3 regions of the Lichenibacterium dinghuense genome follow, and region 3 is predicted to be linked to each of the others. Evidence: riboswitches for the same ligand, from Rfam matches in the RefSeq annotation. Region 3 holds a riboswitch; each other region holds the start of a gene.

Region 1 (4,740 bases), 1.8 Mb from region 3:
CATCGCCGATATCCGGACGCTGGAGATCCTCGACTCCCGCGGCAATCCCACTCTCGACGTCCAAGTGACGCTGGAGAACGGCCTCGTGGGCTCGGCCTCGGTTCCAGCCGGCGCGTCCACCGGCTCGGCAGAGGCGCGCGAGCGCCGGGACCGCGACGCTGCTCGCTACGCCGGCCGCGGCATGATCGGCGCGATGTCGAGCGTCGAGGATCGGATCCGCCCCAAGCTCATCGGTCACGATCCCCGGCGGCAGGCGATGCTCGATCACATGATGTGCCGGCTCGACGGCTCCCCGGACAAGCGGGAGCTGGGTGCGAATGCGATCCTCGGCACCTCGCTCGCCATCGCCCGAGCCGCAGCTCTCGACGCCGGCCTGCCGCTCTACGCCTATCTCGGCGGGGTCGCGGCGCGGCGCCTGCCGATGCCGATGCTGAACGTCATCAACGGCGGCGCGCATGCCGACAGCGGCCTGGACATGCAGGAGTTCATGGTGGTGCCGGTCGGCGCGCCGACGTTTTCCGAGGCCCTGCGCTTCGGCGTCGCGGTCTATGCCGCGCTGAAGGCGCTGCTCGGGGCGGCCGGCCAGTCGACCGCGGTCGGGGACGAGGGCGGCTTCGCGCCCCGCCTCGCCGGGGCCGTGGAAGCTTGCGATCTCCTTGTCGAGGCGATCCGCCGGGCCGGCCTGGAGCCCGGTCGCGACGTCGCCATCGCGCTCGACCCCGCCGCGACGGGGTTCCGCGACGGCGACGGCTATGCCCTCCGGGACGGGGGTGGCCGGCTGTCGTCCGGAGCGCTGCTCGACCTCTACGGCCGGCTCGCCGCCGCCTACCCGATCGTGTCGATCGAGGACGGCTTCGCCGAGGACGACTGGGACGGGTTCCGCGACCAGACGGCGGCGGCCGGCGGTCGCCTCCAGATCGTCGGCGACGACCTCTATGCGACGAACCCGGCCCTCATCGGCCGCGGCATCCGCGAGCGGAGCACCAATGCCGCTCTGATCAAACCGAACCAGATCGGCACGCTGACCGAGACGATGACGGCTGTAGCGCTGTGCCGGGAAGCCGGCTGGCGCTGCGTGGTGTCGCACAGGTCGGGTGAGACCGACGACAGCTTCATCGCCGACCTCGCGGTCGGGCTCGGCACCGGGCAGATCAAGGCCGGTGCGCCGTGCCGGGGGGAGCGGATCGCCAAATACAATCGCTTACTGGCGATCGAGCGCGAACTCGGCGACCCCGACTTCAGGAACCCCTTCGCGGTGTGACGGACCGACACGGATCGGGCGATCACGTCCGAGGTTCTTCCACCTGCAACGGCCCTCCCGGCGATTGTCGGAAATAACAACCATCAGAGGATAACATCACCATGCCAGAGAACGAGATCAAGGAAGAGGTCGCCGGGGCAGGCGACGAAACCGAGAAGGTCGAGATGGACAGGCTCGTCGACGGCGAGTTCGAGGTGACCGTTCGGTATCTGCCCAGTTTCGATCCCGATACCGACGACGCCGCTGAGACGCTGACCAGCCGGCGCAAGTTCACGAGCCGGACAGCCGCGGAGACGCGCTATGCGGATGTCCTCGCGTGGCTTCACAGCCTCGCGGCCCCGCGCTGATGGTGTCCCGCCCCGTCGCGGCGCAGCCCGTCGTGGCGGCATGGTTGGCCCTCGTGGCCGGTGCCGTCAACGGCATCGGCGTCGCCGCGACGGGGCGGGACACGTCCCACGTTTCGGGCGTCACCACCTCCGTGATGGGTCACCTCATGCACGGGCGGGGCAATGCCGCGATGCTCGGCATCGCGCTGGTCGCGAGCTTCCTCTCCGGCGCGGTCGGTTGCGGGCTGTTCATCGCGATCCGAGAGGGGCGACCGGAAACGGGCACGCTGCGGTCCCTGCTGATCGTCGAGGGCATCCTGGTGGCGTCGGCCGGCCTGGCCCTGGCGGCTTGCGGCCGGGGCGGGGGTGCCGAGTTCGCGGCCGTGCTGCTGCTCGCCTTCGCCATGGGCCAGCAAAACGCGACCAGCAGCGCGCTGCTCGGCGACCAGGTCCGCACCACCCACGTCACCGGCATGGTGACCGACCTCGGCCGGGAGATCGGCCACCTCGTCTTCGACGTCGCGGGCGGGACGCGCCGCGACGGCCCCCGGCGGACCGACGAGGTGCGGCTCGCCAAGTCGGGCTCTCTCTTCGCCGGCTTCATCCTCGGCGCGCTGGCCGGGGCCAGCGTCCTGCTGTGGTGGGGCGAGGCGGGGTTCTTCGTCGTGGCGGCGGCGCCGGTCGCGGCCGCCCTCCTCGTGAGGGCCGACGCGAGCGAGACCACAGAGTGGAGCCCGCCGTGATGGTCAGAGTCAGACTACATTTCCCGGGTCGAGACATCGGGCGATGGAGTCCGCCTTCGACCGCCTCCAGGGCTGATCACTTCTGCACGACATTGCTGGTAGATGCGGAGCTACGCCTTCCGCAATCGACCGACGGAGGGTGAAATGACTTATCGTGACATCGTCGTCTACTTGGACACTGGATCGGCGACGTCGGCGCGGGTCGATGCCGCCGTCGAGCTGGCGCGCAGGTTCGAAGCCCGCCTCACCGCCGTGAACCTCGTTCCCGCGGTGTCGTTCGACGGAGATTGGCAGCTCTGCCGGGACAGTCTGCAGTCCTCCTTTGAGGAGGCCGCTTCGCGGGCGGGCGTCGCCCACGGCCACCGCGACGTTCCGCCCGACGCGAGTGCCGCGCGCGATTTCTTCGCTCATGACGCGGACCTGCTCGTCGTGACCCAGCCGGATCGGCGAAACGCCGGAGCGGTGCCGGTCGACTTCCCCGGCCGCCTTCTGCTCGCCGCGGGCGTGCCGCTCCTGTTGCTCCCCGTCGGCTGGGACGCCGCCCGCGCGATCGGCCGACGTCCGACCGTCGCCTGGAACGGCACCGGCGAGGCGACCCGCGCGGCGCACGACGCGCTGCCCTTCCTGCGCGATGCCGTACGCACGGCCCTGTTCACCTTCGACGCCCGCTACGGACTGGGCGACGCGGCGGTGGAAGGGTTCGCCGCCCACCTGCATCGACACGGCGCGGAGGTGGTCGTCGACGGCTGGCGCGACGACGGCCGCGGCGACTGGCTGTCGGCCCTCTTCGCCAGCCTCGACCGCGAGCGCTCGGACCTCATCGTCGCGGGCGCCTACGGCCATCCGCGTATCGCCGAGCGCCTGTTCGGCGGCGCGACGCAGGACCTGCTCGGCCAAGACCTCCTGCCCGTGCTGCTGTCTCATTGAGCGGAACACCATAGGACGGGGAGGAAGCGGCATGGTCGTGGATCTGATCGTCTGCCTCGACTCGACGACGCCGGGCGCTCCGGCGCTGCTGGCCAAGGCCGTCTCGCGCGCGGCCGCCTGCCGGGCGCGCCTCCGCGTGCTCGACCTGTGTGCGCCCGATGCGCTCGGCATGGCGACGTCTCCGACCTCCCTCGAATTCGTCGAGGACATGCGGGCCGCGTTCCGGCTCGGCAGGGTCGATGGGCACCACGAGATGGCCCCGACCGATCCGGCCGGGCTGCTCGAACGCACGCTGTCGGCCGATCTCGTGATCGCCGGACGGGGTGCCGCGACTTCGCCTCATCGTTCCGGCGTCTCTGCACCCGCGCTCGGCGCCCTCGGCCCTCCCGTGCTGATCGAGGCCGACGGGAGCGCGGGGCCAGCGGGGCGGCGCATCCTCCTCCCTTGGCGGGCGGACCGCGCCAGCACGCGTGCGATCCACGACGCGATGCCGCTGCTGAAGACCGCGGACGAGGTCGTGCTCGTCCCGCTCGACGACGGGTCGCCGGCGACCGTGATGCGCCGTCTCGCCGGTCGCGGCGTCAGGGTCCGGGCGGAGACGAGCGTCGACGATGCCGACAGCGCCCTCGCGCCGCTGGCGCGGCGGGTCGGGGCCGACCTGATCGTGGTCGGTCTCGGAGGGCCGGCCCACTGGCGGGCACCGACCGTGCTTACGCTTCTCGCCCGCCTGATCGACGATTCCTCGACGGCCCTGCTCGTGTCCCGCTGAGTTCGCGCCATCGATCGAGCGGAGCGGACGAGATCATCGGAGAAGCCAATTGGATTGTCTTGCAGAGCAGGACTTGACTGTCGGCGTAAGATACGGGGGGAGGACATGATCGACGATCGATACCGTAGGGGTGAACCCTTCGCCGTCGAAGAGGATGATCTGGAGGCGGATCTCGCGACGCTGCTCGTCGCGTTCCGATCCATGGCCCACCCCGTCTCGCTGTCGTCGGGGGGGACTGGCCCGGCCGACGGACGGGACGGTGCGGAACAGCGGAGAGACGCTCACCAGGCGCCGGCCATGTTGCTGTCCCGCCGCGGCGCTTGGAGCACGATGTTCGATCGAACGGAGGCATGGACATGACGACGACCATCCTGGCCGTGCTGGCCGATCGGCACGGCGTCCGCTCCTGCCTGGAAGCCGCTCTCGCGGCCGCCGAGGCCGTCGGGGGGGAGGTCGCGGCGCTGCACGTCGCCGTCGATCCCGCCTCCACCATCCTGCCGACCGAGGAGATCCTCACCGACGACCGCCGCGCCGCTATCCTGCGCGGGGAGGCGGAGGAGCGTCGGGCCGTGCGTGACGCCTACGACGCGGTCGTGGCCGCGCTCGGCCCTGCGGGCTTCCGCTGGATCGACGCGGGGGGAACCGAGACGACGGCCATCGACGCCCACGCCGCCGGCGCGGCGCTGATCGCCGCTGCCGTGCCCGAGCGGCATT
Region 2 (6,224 bases), 1.8 Mb from region 3:
GAGAGCGCGCCGATCGGCAGCGTCGCGGCCAAGACCTGTGGCACGGCATAGACGGTGAGCCCCGCCAGCACGCCGTACTGGGTGAGCGACAGGCTGAGCACCGGGACCAGCAGCGGCAGGAGCAGCACCACGACGACGCCGAGCACGGCCGTGAAGGCGATGGACGAGGCGACGTCGTCGCCGTCCGCGCCGATCACCGGCGCCACGGCCGCGATGGCGGAGTTGCCGCAGATGGAGTTGCCGCAGGCGACCAGCACGGCCATGCGCTTCGGCAGGCCGAGCAGGCGGCACAGGGCGTAGCTCGACGCGATGGCGAGCGCCACCACGAGCGCGATGCCGCCGATCAGCGCCGGGCCGAGCGCCAGCACGGTGGCGGCGCTGACCGACGCGCCGAGCAGCACCACAGCGACCTCCAGCAGCACCTTGGCCGAGAAGGCGATGCCGGGCGCCCAGCGCGGGCCCGGCGTCCAGGCGGAGCGGATCGCCACCCCGAGCAGGATCGCCAGCACGAGCGCTTCGAGGTAGGGCTCGCCGACGAGCCGCGTCTCGATGGCCTGCAATGCCACCGCCACCAGGGTCACGACGATGCAGAGAACCAGCCCGGGCAGAAGGGTGGGTCGGATGCGGGACAAGATGTTCACCTCGTTGATGTGGGAGGAGCCCGCGCGACGGTCGCGTCGGTCGGCCCCTGTCGGGTGACGGGAGATAGGAGACAGGCGGCCCGCGCCGTCCAATCTCCAATACAGAACGATCGATCGTGGGGCTCGATCGATTACCTGGGCGGCTCGGTGAAGGTCGGTGAGGGACGCGAATCCCGAGAGGCGTGTGCGAGGCGGCACGGGCGTCCTTTCGAGCACTCGAGCCTCCGCCCGTTTCCCGGGTTCGTCGGCGGCGGCCTTCGTCACGGGATCAATCGTGGAAAAAAGATCCACGACCACTCCGTTCGTGGGTTTACGCTCTGATCGTCGAGCGCTAGCAATGCGGTCGGCAATGGATTTCTGCCTGACCCCTCCGGGGTCGAACCGCCCCGTTCGGGGCTGATGATTCCTACCTTGCACGTCGTAAGGGGGAGTCCGCTTGTCCATTTCACTCATCGGTCGGCGTCGGTCGGCCTTCGCGCGGCGATCTCTTCGGCACCTACGGTCGTTCGTGGTGCAGCGCGCGGTCCATGCGTTGCTGGCCGCAAAGTGTATAGGCCTGACGGTCCCCATGGCGCTGATCGTGGGGTCGTTCTGCGCGGCCTTTCTCTGGCTTCTCGATGCGGTTACGGAAGCGCGCTTCATCCATCCGTGGCTGCTCTTCGGCTTGCCCGGAGCCGGCGCGGCGATCGGTGCCATCTATGCCTGGGTCGGCCGGCCGGCCGAGGGCGGCAACAACCTCATCGTGGACCAGATCCACGAGCCGGGCGGCGGCATACCGCTTCGCATGGCGCCCCTCATCGTCGTCTCGACCCTGGTCACCCACCTCTTCGGTGGCTCGGCGGGGCGGGAGGGGACCGCGGTTCAGCTCGGCGGCACGATCGCGAGCGCCATCGGCAAGCCTCTCGGCCTCGGGCCCGCCGACACCAGCATGCTCCTGACCACCGGGATCGCGGCGGGCTTCGGAGCCGTGTTCGGCACCCCGATTGCCGGCGCGGTCTTCGCGCTCGAGGTGCTGGCGGTGGGGCGCGTGCAATACAGCGCCCTCGTTCCCTGCGTGCTGGCGGCGATCGTCGGGGACTGGGCCTGCCATGCGTGGGGCATCAGCCATGTGGCCTATCACGTCGCCTTCTCCAGCGTCGCGGACGGGCCGGCCGGTTCGTTTCACGCCGATCCAGTTCTTCTCGTGAAGGTCGCCCTGGCCGGGGTCGCCTTCGGCTTGGCGAGCCTCCTGTTCTCGGAAGCGATGCACTGGTACGGTTCGGCCTTCAAACGGCTGTGCACGATCCCCTGGCTCCGCCCGGCCATCGGCGGCCTCGCCGTCATCGGTCTGACCTATGCGCTGGGCACGCGAGACTATCTCGGCCTCGGCGTCACCTCGCCCGATCCACACGCCGCGTCGATCGTGGCGTTCTTCGGGAACCATGTTTTCCCGTGGGCCTGGGCCTGGAAGATCGTCTTCACGGTCGCGACCCTGGCGACGGGCTTCAAGGGCGGCGAGGTCACGCCCCTGTTCTTCATCGGTGCCGGTCTCGGCAACGCCTTGTCGGGCCCGCTCGGAGCGCCGACCGACCTTTTCGCCGCACTCGGCTTCGTCGCCATCTTCGCCGGTGCCTCCAACACGCCGCTCGCCTGCACCATCATGGGCATCGAGCTCTTCGGCTCGGGCAACACCATCTACATCGCGGTGGCGTGTTTCGTGGCCTATCTGTGCAGCGGCCATTCGGGGATCTATCTCGCCCAGCGCCTGGCGGTGCCCAAGACGGCCAGTGCCCTGATCCCGCCCGACATCGCGCTCCGCCATGTCCGGGAACTCCCCCGCGCGTCGCTCGATGTCTCCGCCCTGGGCTTGGGCTTCGGCAACGATCACGCTTTCCGATCACCTCTGGACGACACCATGCAGCCATCACATCACGTCACGGCCGAAGAGGTCGGGATGCTCCGCATCTATCTCACGCCGAAGGAGCGTTTTCGCCAAGCCGGGGGAAGCCGATTGAAGGCTGCATTCTCCGGCCGTCCCCTCTACCAGGAGATCGTCAACCGGGCGAAGCGGGCCGGCCTCGTCAACGCCGTCGCCCACCATACGCATTACGGCTTCAGCAATCACGGACACGTCCAAGCTCGCGAAGTCGAGGGCATGAACAGCGAACTGACCATGTGTGTCGAGATGATCGGCCCCAAGGCGACGCTGGAAGACTTCTGTCGAGCGCACGGGGATCTGCTGATCGACAAGGTGATGGTCTACAAGCATCTGGAGCGGTGGAAGCTCGGCATGGCGGCGCCCGGCCGAGCGGAGCTCACCGAAGCCGACGTCTCGACCATCGAGGACATGGACGCCGAGTGAATGGCAGTGCCGTGATTGTCCTGTCGGTTCCGCTCCCGCCTCGGGACGCCGTCCTCTGGAAGACCTCGACAGCGGAGGGGCTGAGCAGCCCCTCCCGTCACTTACCGGGCTTCAATTGCGCGAGGTACTCGACAACCGCCGCGGCGTCCTCGGGCGACACCGGCGCGTGATAGGTCTTGATCATCTTGTTGACCTCGCCCTGCCACTCGGCGCGGGTCATCTCGGGCTGGGTCAGCACCATGCCGGCCGAGTGGCACGACAGGCAATTGCCGTTGATCGCATCCGCGTGCAGACCGGCCGGGTATTCGCGGTCGCTGGTCGGCAGCGTGAAGGACACGCTGGTCAGCGTGACGCCATCGGCCGAAGCCGTCTTCGGGGCCGCGGCTTCGGCGGCCGCGGTCGCGGCCGCAGCGCGCGCCTCCGCCACCTGCCGGCGGCCGCGCTCGTCAGGCGAACCGATGATGGCGAGGGTGAGGGCCGCCGCGACCACGACGCCGAACGCGACGGTTCCGAACGAGATCTGCATGATCGCCTCCTTCAGGCCGCTGTGAGGTCGAGCGACTCGACCCCGTTGCGCATGAACCCGCCCGGGTTCCAGGGCTGCTGCATCGGCTGGACCACACCGTCCGCGTTGGTGCAGCGCACGAGGGCGGACAGCTTGCCGCCCGCCGCCGGCGCCGCTACCCCGTTGAAGGTCCAGCGGCGGAACGAGTAGGTGCCCTCGTCGGCGCCGAGCTTGGCGGCCGTCCAGGTGGCGCCGCCGTCGGTCGACACGTCGACGGCCTTGACGCCCCGGTCGCCGCCGAGCGCGATGCCGCGCAGCGGCGCCGGCGCGCCGGCCTTGACCGTCGCCCCGTTTGCCAGGCCCGTGAACCAGCTCCGCGGCACCATGCGGTTGATCGGCACCGTCTTGAAGCCGGTCTCGCCGGGCTTGACGCTGGCGTGCGGCGTGTCCGGGATCCGGTAGGCCGTCTTCATCCAGAAGCTCTCGTCGGGCTTGTCCAGCACCTCGATGTCGGACAGCATCTTGACCCAGTAGGTCGAGTACCAGCCCGGCACGATCAGGCGCAGCGGGAAGCCGTTCAGGAGCGGCAGCTGCTCGCCGTTCATCCGATAGGCGATCATCACCTCGCCGTCGCGGGCGTGATCGAGGTCGAGGCTCTTCATGAAGTCGGGCGCGTCCGGCACCACGGGCTCGTCGAGCCCGTTGAAGCGCACCGCCACCGAGCCCGCCTTGACGCCGGCGCGGTCGAGCACGTCCTTCAACCGCACGCCGACCCACTTGGCGTTGCCCATCGCCCCGTTGTCCCATTGGCCACCGGCGATGCGGGGCTCGAACAGGCCCCGCGAGTTGCCCGAACACTGGTTGACGGCGGCGAGCTCCACGCGCGGCATGGCCAGCACGTCGTCGAGCGAGAGGCCGAGCGGCCGCTCGACGTTGCCCCGCACCGTGAGGCGGAACTTGGAGGCGTCGACGCTGTCCGGGATCACGGCCCAGTGCCAGCGCACGAAGAACCTGTCGTTGGGGGTGAACACGCCCTGGTCGAAGACCTCGAACGGCGTTTCCAGCAGCGGCGGCCGCGTGCGCTGCAGGATCATCTGCCCCTTCTGCGGGAAGGCGCCCGTCATCGCGCGGTCGCGCGGGTCGCTCGGCAGCGGCAGGCGCACGTCGGCACCGAAGGCACGGCCGGTCCCGAGCACCAGCGCTCCAGCGCCGAGCCCCTGCAGCACGCGGCGTCGCGTGGCCCCTGTCCCGATGTCGTCGCCCGGCATGTCCGTCCTCCCCGTCTGTCGTTCTGCGTCACCCTATCGGTGGTGGTTCTCGGCGTCTCATCGCTATTCTCGCCCGGAACGTTCGCCTCCGTCGATCGATCGCCGGCCTCTCGTCATCGCACCCGGTCGAGCGACAGGCGCTCCTCCAGCTTGGCGGCCTCCTCCTTGCGCTCGGAGTAGCGGTCGGTAAGACCCGCCGCGTGGGGGCGCAGCAGGGCGGTGAAGCGCACCAGCTCCTCCATGACGTCGACGATCCGGTCGTAGTAGGGCGAGGCCCGCATGCGGCCGCCCTCGAACTCCTGATACGCCCTGGCGACGCTGGACTGGTTGGGGATGGTGAACATCCGCATCCAGCGGCCGAGCAGCCGGAGTGCGTTGACGCTGTTGAAGGACTGCGAGCCGCCAGACACCTGCATCACGGCCAGCGTGCGCCCCTGCGTCGGCCGCACGCCGCCCATCGCCAGCGGCAGGTGGTCGATCTGCGCCTTCATCAGGCCCGTGATCGTGCCGTGCCGCTCCGGGCTGCACCACACCTGACCCTCGGACCACACCGACAGGTCGCGCAACTCCCGCACGGCCGGGTGGTCGTCGCCCGGCACCTGGTCCGGGTACGGCAGGTCCGAGGGGTCGAAGATGCGCGGCTCGGCGCCGAAGAAGCGCAGCAGGCGCGCTGCCTCCTCGGTCGTCAGCCGGGAATAGGAGGTCGGCCGCAGCGAGCCGTAGAGCAGCAGGATGCGGGGCGGGTGGTCCGCGGGGCCGAGTTTCTCGGCCGGCCGGCCGCTCGCGAAACGCAGGTCGAGCGCGGGGAGGTGGTCGGGGTTGGGCAGCGGGCGCAGGCGGGCCATGGTCGGGGTTCTCACGGAGTGACGAGCGGCAGCCAGGCCGCAAGGGCCAGCAGCGCGGCCAGCAGCACGGGCGGGGTGAGCGCGAGGCCGACCCGCATGTACTGCCCCCAGGTGATGGTCTGCCCCTGCGTGCCGAGCACGTGCAGCCATAGCAGCGTCGCGAGGCTGCCGATGGGGGTGAACTTCGGGCCGAGGTCGCAGCCGACCACGTTGGCGTAGACCATCAGCTCGCGGGTGAGCGGCGGCAGGTCCGGCGCCCCCGCGATCGACAGCGCGCCGACCAGCACGCCGGGCATGTTGTTCATGGCGGAGGACAGCAGCGCGGCCGCGAAGCCGGTGCCGATGGTGGCGGGGAGCGGCCCGAGGCCCGCCAGCGCCGCGAGGCCGCGCGCGAACCACGCCGTCAACCCGGCGTCCTTCAGCCCGTAGACCACGAGGTACATGCCGAGGCTGAACACCACGATCTGCCAGGGCGCGCCGGCCAGCACGCCGCGCACGTCGATCGTGGCGTCCCGGCCGCCCATCCAGCGCCTCGGAAACCAGCGGCCCGCGAGGACGAGCAGCGCCAGCGCGCCCGCGACCGTGACGGCCGACACCGGCACGCCGAACGGGGCCGTGACGAAG
Region 3 (6,224 bases):
CGCGTGGCCGAGACCGCCCTGCGCGACCTGGCGCCGGCGATGGCGCGCCTCGCGTGGGCGGAGCTTCGGGCCGGCCTCGCGTCCCATGCCGCCGCGGAGCTCGGCGGCCGCGTGCGGGCCGTGGCCTCGGCCATCGGCGCGCACGACCGCGCGCACGAGGCCTATCTGAGGGAACGGGGAGCCATGCCGGGATTGGAGGAACGGCGGCGGAAGTCGCTCGCGGAACTCCAGGACGTCGAGCGGGAGCGGCGGGAGTGGGCCGCCGCGTGGGCCGCGGCGACCGCCGCGCTCGGCGTCGGCGCCGACGAACCCGTCGCGTCCACGGCGGCGCTGGCGGGGGCGTGGGAGCGGGCCCGGGGTGACCTGAGGGCGGTCGCGCAGGCGCGTGCCCTCGTCATGCGCATGGACGAGGAGGAGGCCACCCTCGGAGGCCAGGTCGCCTCGATCGCGGGTCGGATCGGACTCGCCACGGCCGTGGATCCCGTGGCGGCGGGGGACATGCTGTTGAGCGTCCGTGAGGGCAACGAGGCGGCGCGCCTCGGCCGTGAGGCGCTCGGGCCGGAGGTGGCCAAGGCCCAGGCCGACGTCGCGGGCTGGGAGGAGGAACTCGGTTCCCTCGGGCGACGGCTCGCGACCATCGCGGACGAGATCGGCGGGGCCCGCGACCTCGATCGCCTGCGCGCGACCGTGGTGCGCGGGCGCCGGCTCGCCGTGTTGCGGCGTGAGCGCGATGCCCTCGGCGAGGCGGCGCGCGTCGCCGGCGATGACCTGCCCCTGCAGTTCCTGCGTGGGGAAGCCGAGGGCTGCGACCTCGATGCCGTGCGGGCGGAGTCGTCCGAGATCGCCGGGCGTCTCGACGCTCTCGACGGCAGGATCGAGGGGTCGATCGCCGAGGAGGTTCGGACGACGGCGATCCTCCGGGGGCATGGCCGGTCCCCCGGCGACGCGGGTTTGGTCGCGGTCCGGGAGGCGGCCGTGGCGGACATGCACGCCGCGGCGGAACAATGGGTGGAGCTCAAGGTCGCCAAGGACCTACTCGACCGGGCCATACGCGTCGTCCGGGACGAGCGCCAGGATCCGCTCGTCAGGGAGGCGGGGATCCTGTTCTCGCGCATGACGCGCGGCGCCTACGCCGGCGCCGCGGCCGACGTGGACGACCGAGGCGATCCTATCGTGAGGGGGGTCCGCTCCACCGGAGGGGACCCGCAGCCCGTCGCCACGATGAGCGAGGGCACGCGGGACCAGATGTTCCTGGCCTTCCGGCTCGCCAGCGTCGGGGCCTACTGCGCCGCCGCCGAACCGCTGCCGTTCGTGGCCGACGACCTGTTGGTCCATTTCGACGACGGACGGGCCGAAGCCACTCTCGATCTCCTCGCGGACTTCGCCGGGGCGACGCAGGTCCTGCTCTTCACGCACCACGCCTCGGTCCGCGACGCGGCCGTTCGGCTGCAACGGCAGGGGCGGACGACCGTCGTCGAGGTCGCACCCTGACCGCTTCCCCCGCCGCGTTCCCCACGAGCGTGGATCCGGGGACGGCGGCTCGAAACGTGCGTGGCGGCCGACGCGACCGAATCCGGGGTAGCCGGAGCGACGAAGGCTCGATGGTCCGTCGATGCGCCGTCCAGGCTGGACGTCCTGAGTGATCCATCGCCCCAGGGACCGCTAGGAAGCCTCGGGACGGTCCACGATCACATCCGCGCCCTCCGGCGCGAGGGCCCTTGGGGGGCTCACCCGACGATCAATCCGCGTTCGGACTCCAATCGCTCGCGTGCAAGCCTGCGATACCTGTCCCGGTCGTCGTTGGTCGCCGCGCCGGGCTGGCCTTCCGCGCCATGCTCGGGCGTCCCCGGCGCCGCCCAAGTCAAACCGTCGGCCTTGGCGAGCTCCATCGCGCGGTGCTCGACCTCGGCCTCGGCGGGCTCGGACGCGGGATCATCGGTCGTCGAGGTTCGCTCGCTCATGCGAACGACTATGGAGGCCCGCCCGGCGGCGTCAAGCCGGCCGAGCTCGGGCTGTCGGTCGGTTCGAGATCGCACGCCCGTGCCTCCGGATGCTCGACGGGATCGATCACCGTCGATGAGTAGGCAGGCGGCCCAGGGCGCAGGCGAACAGTACCGCGGATGGCGCGAGGAGGCCGAGCCTGCCCACGGCCGGGGCGACCATCCCGGCGAGGAGGCCGCCGATGGCGAACGCCGCGAGTCGCGATGAGGACCGCCGAAGCATCTCGGCTATCGGCGGATGGTGCGGACCCATCCTCCCGACGCGGACCAGGCGGCCCACCGCGATCCCCAGATCCGTCAATGTGCCGGTGAGGTGCGTGGTGCGGACGCGGTCGCCCAGACAGAGGGAGGAGGAGGCGTTCTGGACACCCATGGCGAAGGCCGACAGCGCGAGCATGACGGCGACGTCGTTGGAGCCCCCATCGCCCACCACACCGGCGCCGATCAAGCTCACCGCCTCGATCACCAGGAGCAACGGCAAACGTTCGACCTGCCTGTCCGAAGTACGATCCCCGACCAGGAGCCCCGCGACCGATGCTCCGGAAGCGAACGCGAACAAGGCCCCGAGAGCCGCCATGCCGACCGCGAGCCGGCCTCGCGCGAGGTCGTGCACAAGCATCGATGTCGTCCCGGTCATGTGCGAGGCGAAACGGCCGACCACGATGAGGGTGAGCCCGTCCACGCTGCCGGCAACGAACGTTAGCGCGACAGCTACGGTTGAGGGTTGGAACTTCAACGTCTGACCGCGATGCCTTCCTCAAGCTCGAACTTCGGGACAGCCCTCCGGCAAGCGAGCGCGACACCTCCAGGGAGCACGCCGATGGGGATCGTGGCGGATTCAGTGGCTCGGATCATGGCTCCATCGGTGTCCAGGGCCGAGGCGGTCAGGCGAGCCGTCCGCGAATGGTCAGGCATGGGCCTCGGAGAGCCCGGCCCTTGGCCGCGCTGGACCCTTTCCTCGAACTGCTGGATTAGTCCCTGGATCAGGGGTGACAGCGCGAGCACGGTCGCGACCTGAGCGACCTGCAGCGAGGCGTCGCGCAAGTTCACGCCCCACCCGTCGTGGGTCCCGGCTCACTTCGGAAGACAAGGTCCGCCATCTTCGCCCGCACTCCTTCCTCCCCGAGATCGAGGATCGGAAGGAGTCATCGGCCCAACGGGCGGTTACAAGGCGGACCCCACCGCCTGCTTGAAGCGAGCGGATTGAAATGCGCTTCGTGAACGTTGTCAATCGAGCCGAAGGTGGTTCCACGTCGGAAGCCGCGGGATCCTACGGCACGACGGGGGCGGACGCATGATCCCGGCGATCCCGGCCTCGATCCAGGATGCGTGGACCGTCGAGCGACGGCGCCGATCGGGGAGCGAGCGCAAGCGTGGCGTCCTCCCGTCCGTCGACGGGTCGCACCCACCTCGACACCCGCGGCGTCCGGTCGGACCAGGGGAGGGGCGCGCAGCCGGCGGACGCAGCTTCGCGTCCCCGCGAGGCGGATGATCGTCGAAGGGAAGGGGCGGCCGATTTCCCTCGCGAAGATCTTCCGCGGAGCGCACCACGCCATGGAACAGGGCGCCGCGACGTGGCATTCTATCCCTGGGTGATGGAGTTCACCCTCAACCGCCCTTCCCGGGCTGATGACTCCTACGCAGCGTGAGGCATCGCGCGCGTGGGGGAACGTTTCCCTTCTCCGCGGCGATGGAAGGAGGGAACATGACGGAATACAAGGACATCCTGGTCTTCCTCGACGTGGGCGAGGACTGCGCGGCGCGCACCGACGTGGCCGTCCATCTCGCGGCGCGACACGGGGCGCGTCTCGTCGGCGTCGACGTCGGCACGCCGGCGGCCTCCGAGGGACACTGGCGCGACCGGGCGCTGGGCCTCCGGGAGGCCTTCGAGACCAAGGCCCGCTCGGCGAACGTCGCGACGACCTTCCGGGTCGCAGCCCCCGAAGCCCGGGTCGCGCACGACTTCGGCGCCCATTGCGCCGACCTGATCGTCGCGACCCAACCCCATCCCGACGCGGAGCACCTCTCCGCGAAGGCCGTCCCGAGGGACGTGCTCGTCGGCGCGGGCGTTCCGATGTTGCTGCTCCCGACGGGATGGCGTTCCCGCGAAACGCTCGGCCGCCGCCTACTGATCGCCTGGAACTTCAGCCGCGAGGCGACCCGCGCCGTCCACGACGCGATGCCGCTGCTCGCGGCGGCAGAGAAGGTGTTCCTGTTCCTGTTCGAGCAGGACTTCGACAGGAGGCGATTGGACGTCACCGACGTGAAGGAGCACCTCGAACGCCACGGCGCCAAGGTCGAGGTGTCGGGCTGGCAGGACACGGGCGAGGTGGAGGTGGCGAGCGCGATGTTCGCCGGGCTGGACCGCGACGAGGTCGACCTCATCGTCGCCGGCGCCTACGGGCGGTCCCCCCTCGCCGAGACGATGTTCGGCGGCACCACGGAAACGCTTCTGAACAACGTTTCCATGCCCGTGTTGCTGTCCCACTGATGCGGCCTCGGGCGGGGATCGTCGGGGCGCCCCCGCGCGGCGAGGCGGCGGGGCTGATCGCCGAGGCACTCGCCGTCGCACGCGGCCTTCCCGGCGTCGACCCCGCTCGCGACCGCCTCGAAGAGCTCGCTCGACGCCTCGACGACGATCGGTTCCGGCTCGGCGTCGTCGGGCAGTTCAAGCGTGGCAAGAGCACGCTCCTCAATGCGCTGGTGGGCGAGGCGCTGATGCCGACCTCCGTGTTGCCCGCGACGGCCGTCGCCACCACGGTCGCCGGCGGGTCCTCGTACGGCCTGGACATCGTCCACCGCGACGGTCGTGTCGAGCGTCGGGCCGTCGCGGATGGCGCGGCGCTCGGCACGGAGTTGGCCAGGCTGGTGACGGAGGCCGGGAACCCCGGCAACGTGCTTGGCCTGGCGCAGGTCGACGCGAGGGTCCCATCCGGCCTGCTCGGCGAGGGCGTCGTGCTGGTCGACACGCCGGGCATCGGTTCGACGCATCGCCACAACACGGACGCGGCCCGCGCGGCCCTGTCCACGTGCGACGCCGTCCTGGTCGTGTTCTCGACCGACCTGCCGATCGGGGAGGGCGAGGTCGCCTACCTCGACGAGATCCGTGCGGTCACCCCGACGACGCTCGTCGTCATGACGAAGGCGGACCTCGCGGTCGGCGACGACCTGGAACTGCTGGTCCACTTCCTACGCGGGCGACTGGCCGAGGCGTCGCCCGACGCCGCGGCACCGGACGTCTGGGTGGTCTCGGCCCGCGACGCCATAGCGGCCAAGTCCCACGGCGACGCCGACGCGCTCTCCCGATCGGGTCTCGCGTCGCTCGAACGCCACCTCGTCGAGGTCCTGGCCCGGGACAAGGGGGCCCTCCTCGTCGCGGCGGTCGTCGGCAAGGCGGCGCGATCGGTCGTCGCCCTGCGCTCGACGATCGCGCTGCGGTACGTCGCCCTCGGACTGACCCGCGAGGAACTCGACCGTAGGACGACCGTCTTCAAGGACGCCGTCGATGCGCTGGCGGAAAGGCGGAAGTGGGCCCGGGATCTCCTGTCGGGCGACCATCGCCGCGCGGTCGCCGCGCTCGACCGGGCATGCGACGCACTGCACGTCGAGGCCTCGGGATCCCTCCACGCGGCGCTTGAACGAGCCTCGCTCCCGGCGACGACCCCCGAAGCGGGCGAGGGGAGGCTGGCGTCCGCGGTCTCCGCCTTCTTCACCGGGGCTCGGGCGGGGTTGGTCGCGCGGGCCGAGGCCGACGTCGCCTCGGCCGTCGAGGCGCAGAGATCGCGCCGCGACGAGATCGTGAGGGAGATCGCGGGCGCGGCCGAGGTGATCATGGGCATCGAGCGTCGGACCGAGGTCCAACCGGAGGGTGGGCCCCCGTTGCGCGAGCCTTACTGGGTCGCCTCCGGACACACGGACACGATGGGTTCCCTGACCGTCGACGGGATCGCCCGACTGTTGCCCCGACGTCTGCGGCATGCGAGGGCGCGGAGACGGCTCCGCGCCGGCCTGGACGCGGCGATCGTCCGCAACCTGTCGAGCCTCCAATGGGCGGTCCGCCAGTGGCTGGAGGACGCGTTTCGGCAGTGGGCTTCCAAAATCGAGGACGAGATCGAGAACGAGATCAGGGTCGTGGACGCCGCGCTGTCCTACGCGCGGGAAAGGAATGCGCTCACGGCGAGCGGTATCGACGAGGAGCGCGAGGCCCTCGCATCGGCCACCGCC

What was found. A riboswitch is a leader RNA that binds a small molecule or an ion and turns the genes downstream of it on or off. The one in region 3 is predicted to bind fluoride.
Region 1: it holds a riboswitch for fluoride, as region 3 does, so the genes downstream of both, L7N97_RS21145 (universal stress protein) here and L7N97_RS12560 (universal stress protein) in region 3, are expected to answer to the same signal.
Region 2: it holds a riboswitch for fluoride, as region 3 does, so the genes downstream of both, L7N97_RS21110 (DUF190 domain-containing protein) here and L7N97_RS12560 (universal stress protein) in region 3, are expected to answer to the same signal.

What each region holds. Positions count from the first base shown of each region.
Region 1 is NZ_JAJLMN010000001.1:4,431,498-4,436,237, reverse strand. It holds gene eno (phosphopyruvate hydratase) at 1-1,261, shown strand, start outside; gene L7N97_RS21155 (hypothetical protein) at 1,363-1,608, shown strand; gene L7N97_RS21150 (YoaK family protein) at 1,578-2,330, shown strand; fluoride riboswitch at 2,361-2,422, shown strand; gene L7N97_RS21145 (universal stress protein) at 2,475-3,257, shown strand; gene L7N97_RS21140 (universal stress protein) at 3,289-4,026, shown strand; gene L7N97_RS21135 (hypothetical protein) at 4,132-4,386, shown strand; gene L7N97_RS21130 (universal stress protein) at 4,383-4,740, shown strand, end outside.
Region 2 is NZ_JAJLMN010000001.1:4,423,606-4,429,829, reverse strand. It holds gene L7N97_RS21115 (YeiH family protein) at 1-632, opposite strand, end outside; fluoride riboswitch at 978-1,057, shown strand; gene L7N97_RS21110 (DUF190 domain-containing protein) at 1,210-2,982, shown strand; gene L7N97_RS21105 (c-type cytochrome) at 3,080-3,508, opposite strand; gene L7N97_RS21100 (molybdopterin-dependent oxidoreductase) at 3,520-4,755, opposite strand; gene arsH (arsenical resistance protein ArsH) at 4,869-5,600, opposite strand; gene L7N97_RS21090 (arsenic transporter) at 5,612-6,224, opposite strand, start outside.
Region 3 is NZ_JAJLMN010000001.1:2,588,072-2,594,295, forward strand. It holds gene L7N97_RS12545 (YhaN family protein) at 1-1,491, shown strand, start outside; gene L7N97_RS12550 (hypothetical protein) at 1,728-1,961, opposite strand; gene L7N97_RS12555 (YoaK family protein) at 2,068-2,736, opposite strand; fluoride riboswitch at 3,133-3,195, opposite strand; fluoride riboswitch at 3,583-3,646, shown strand; gene L7N97_RS12560 (universal stress protein) at 3,706-4,491, shown strand; gene L7N97_RS12565 (dynamin family protein) at 4,491-6,224, shown strand, end outside.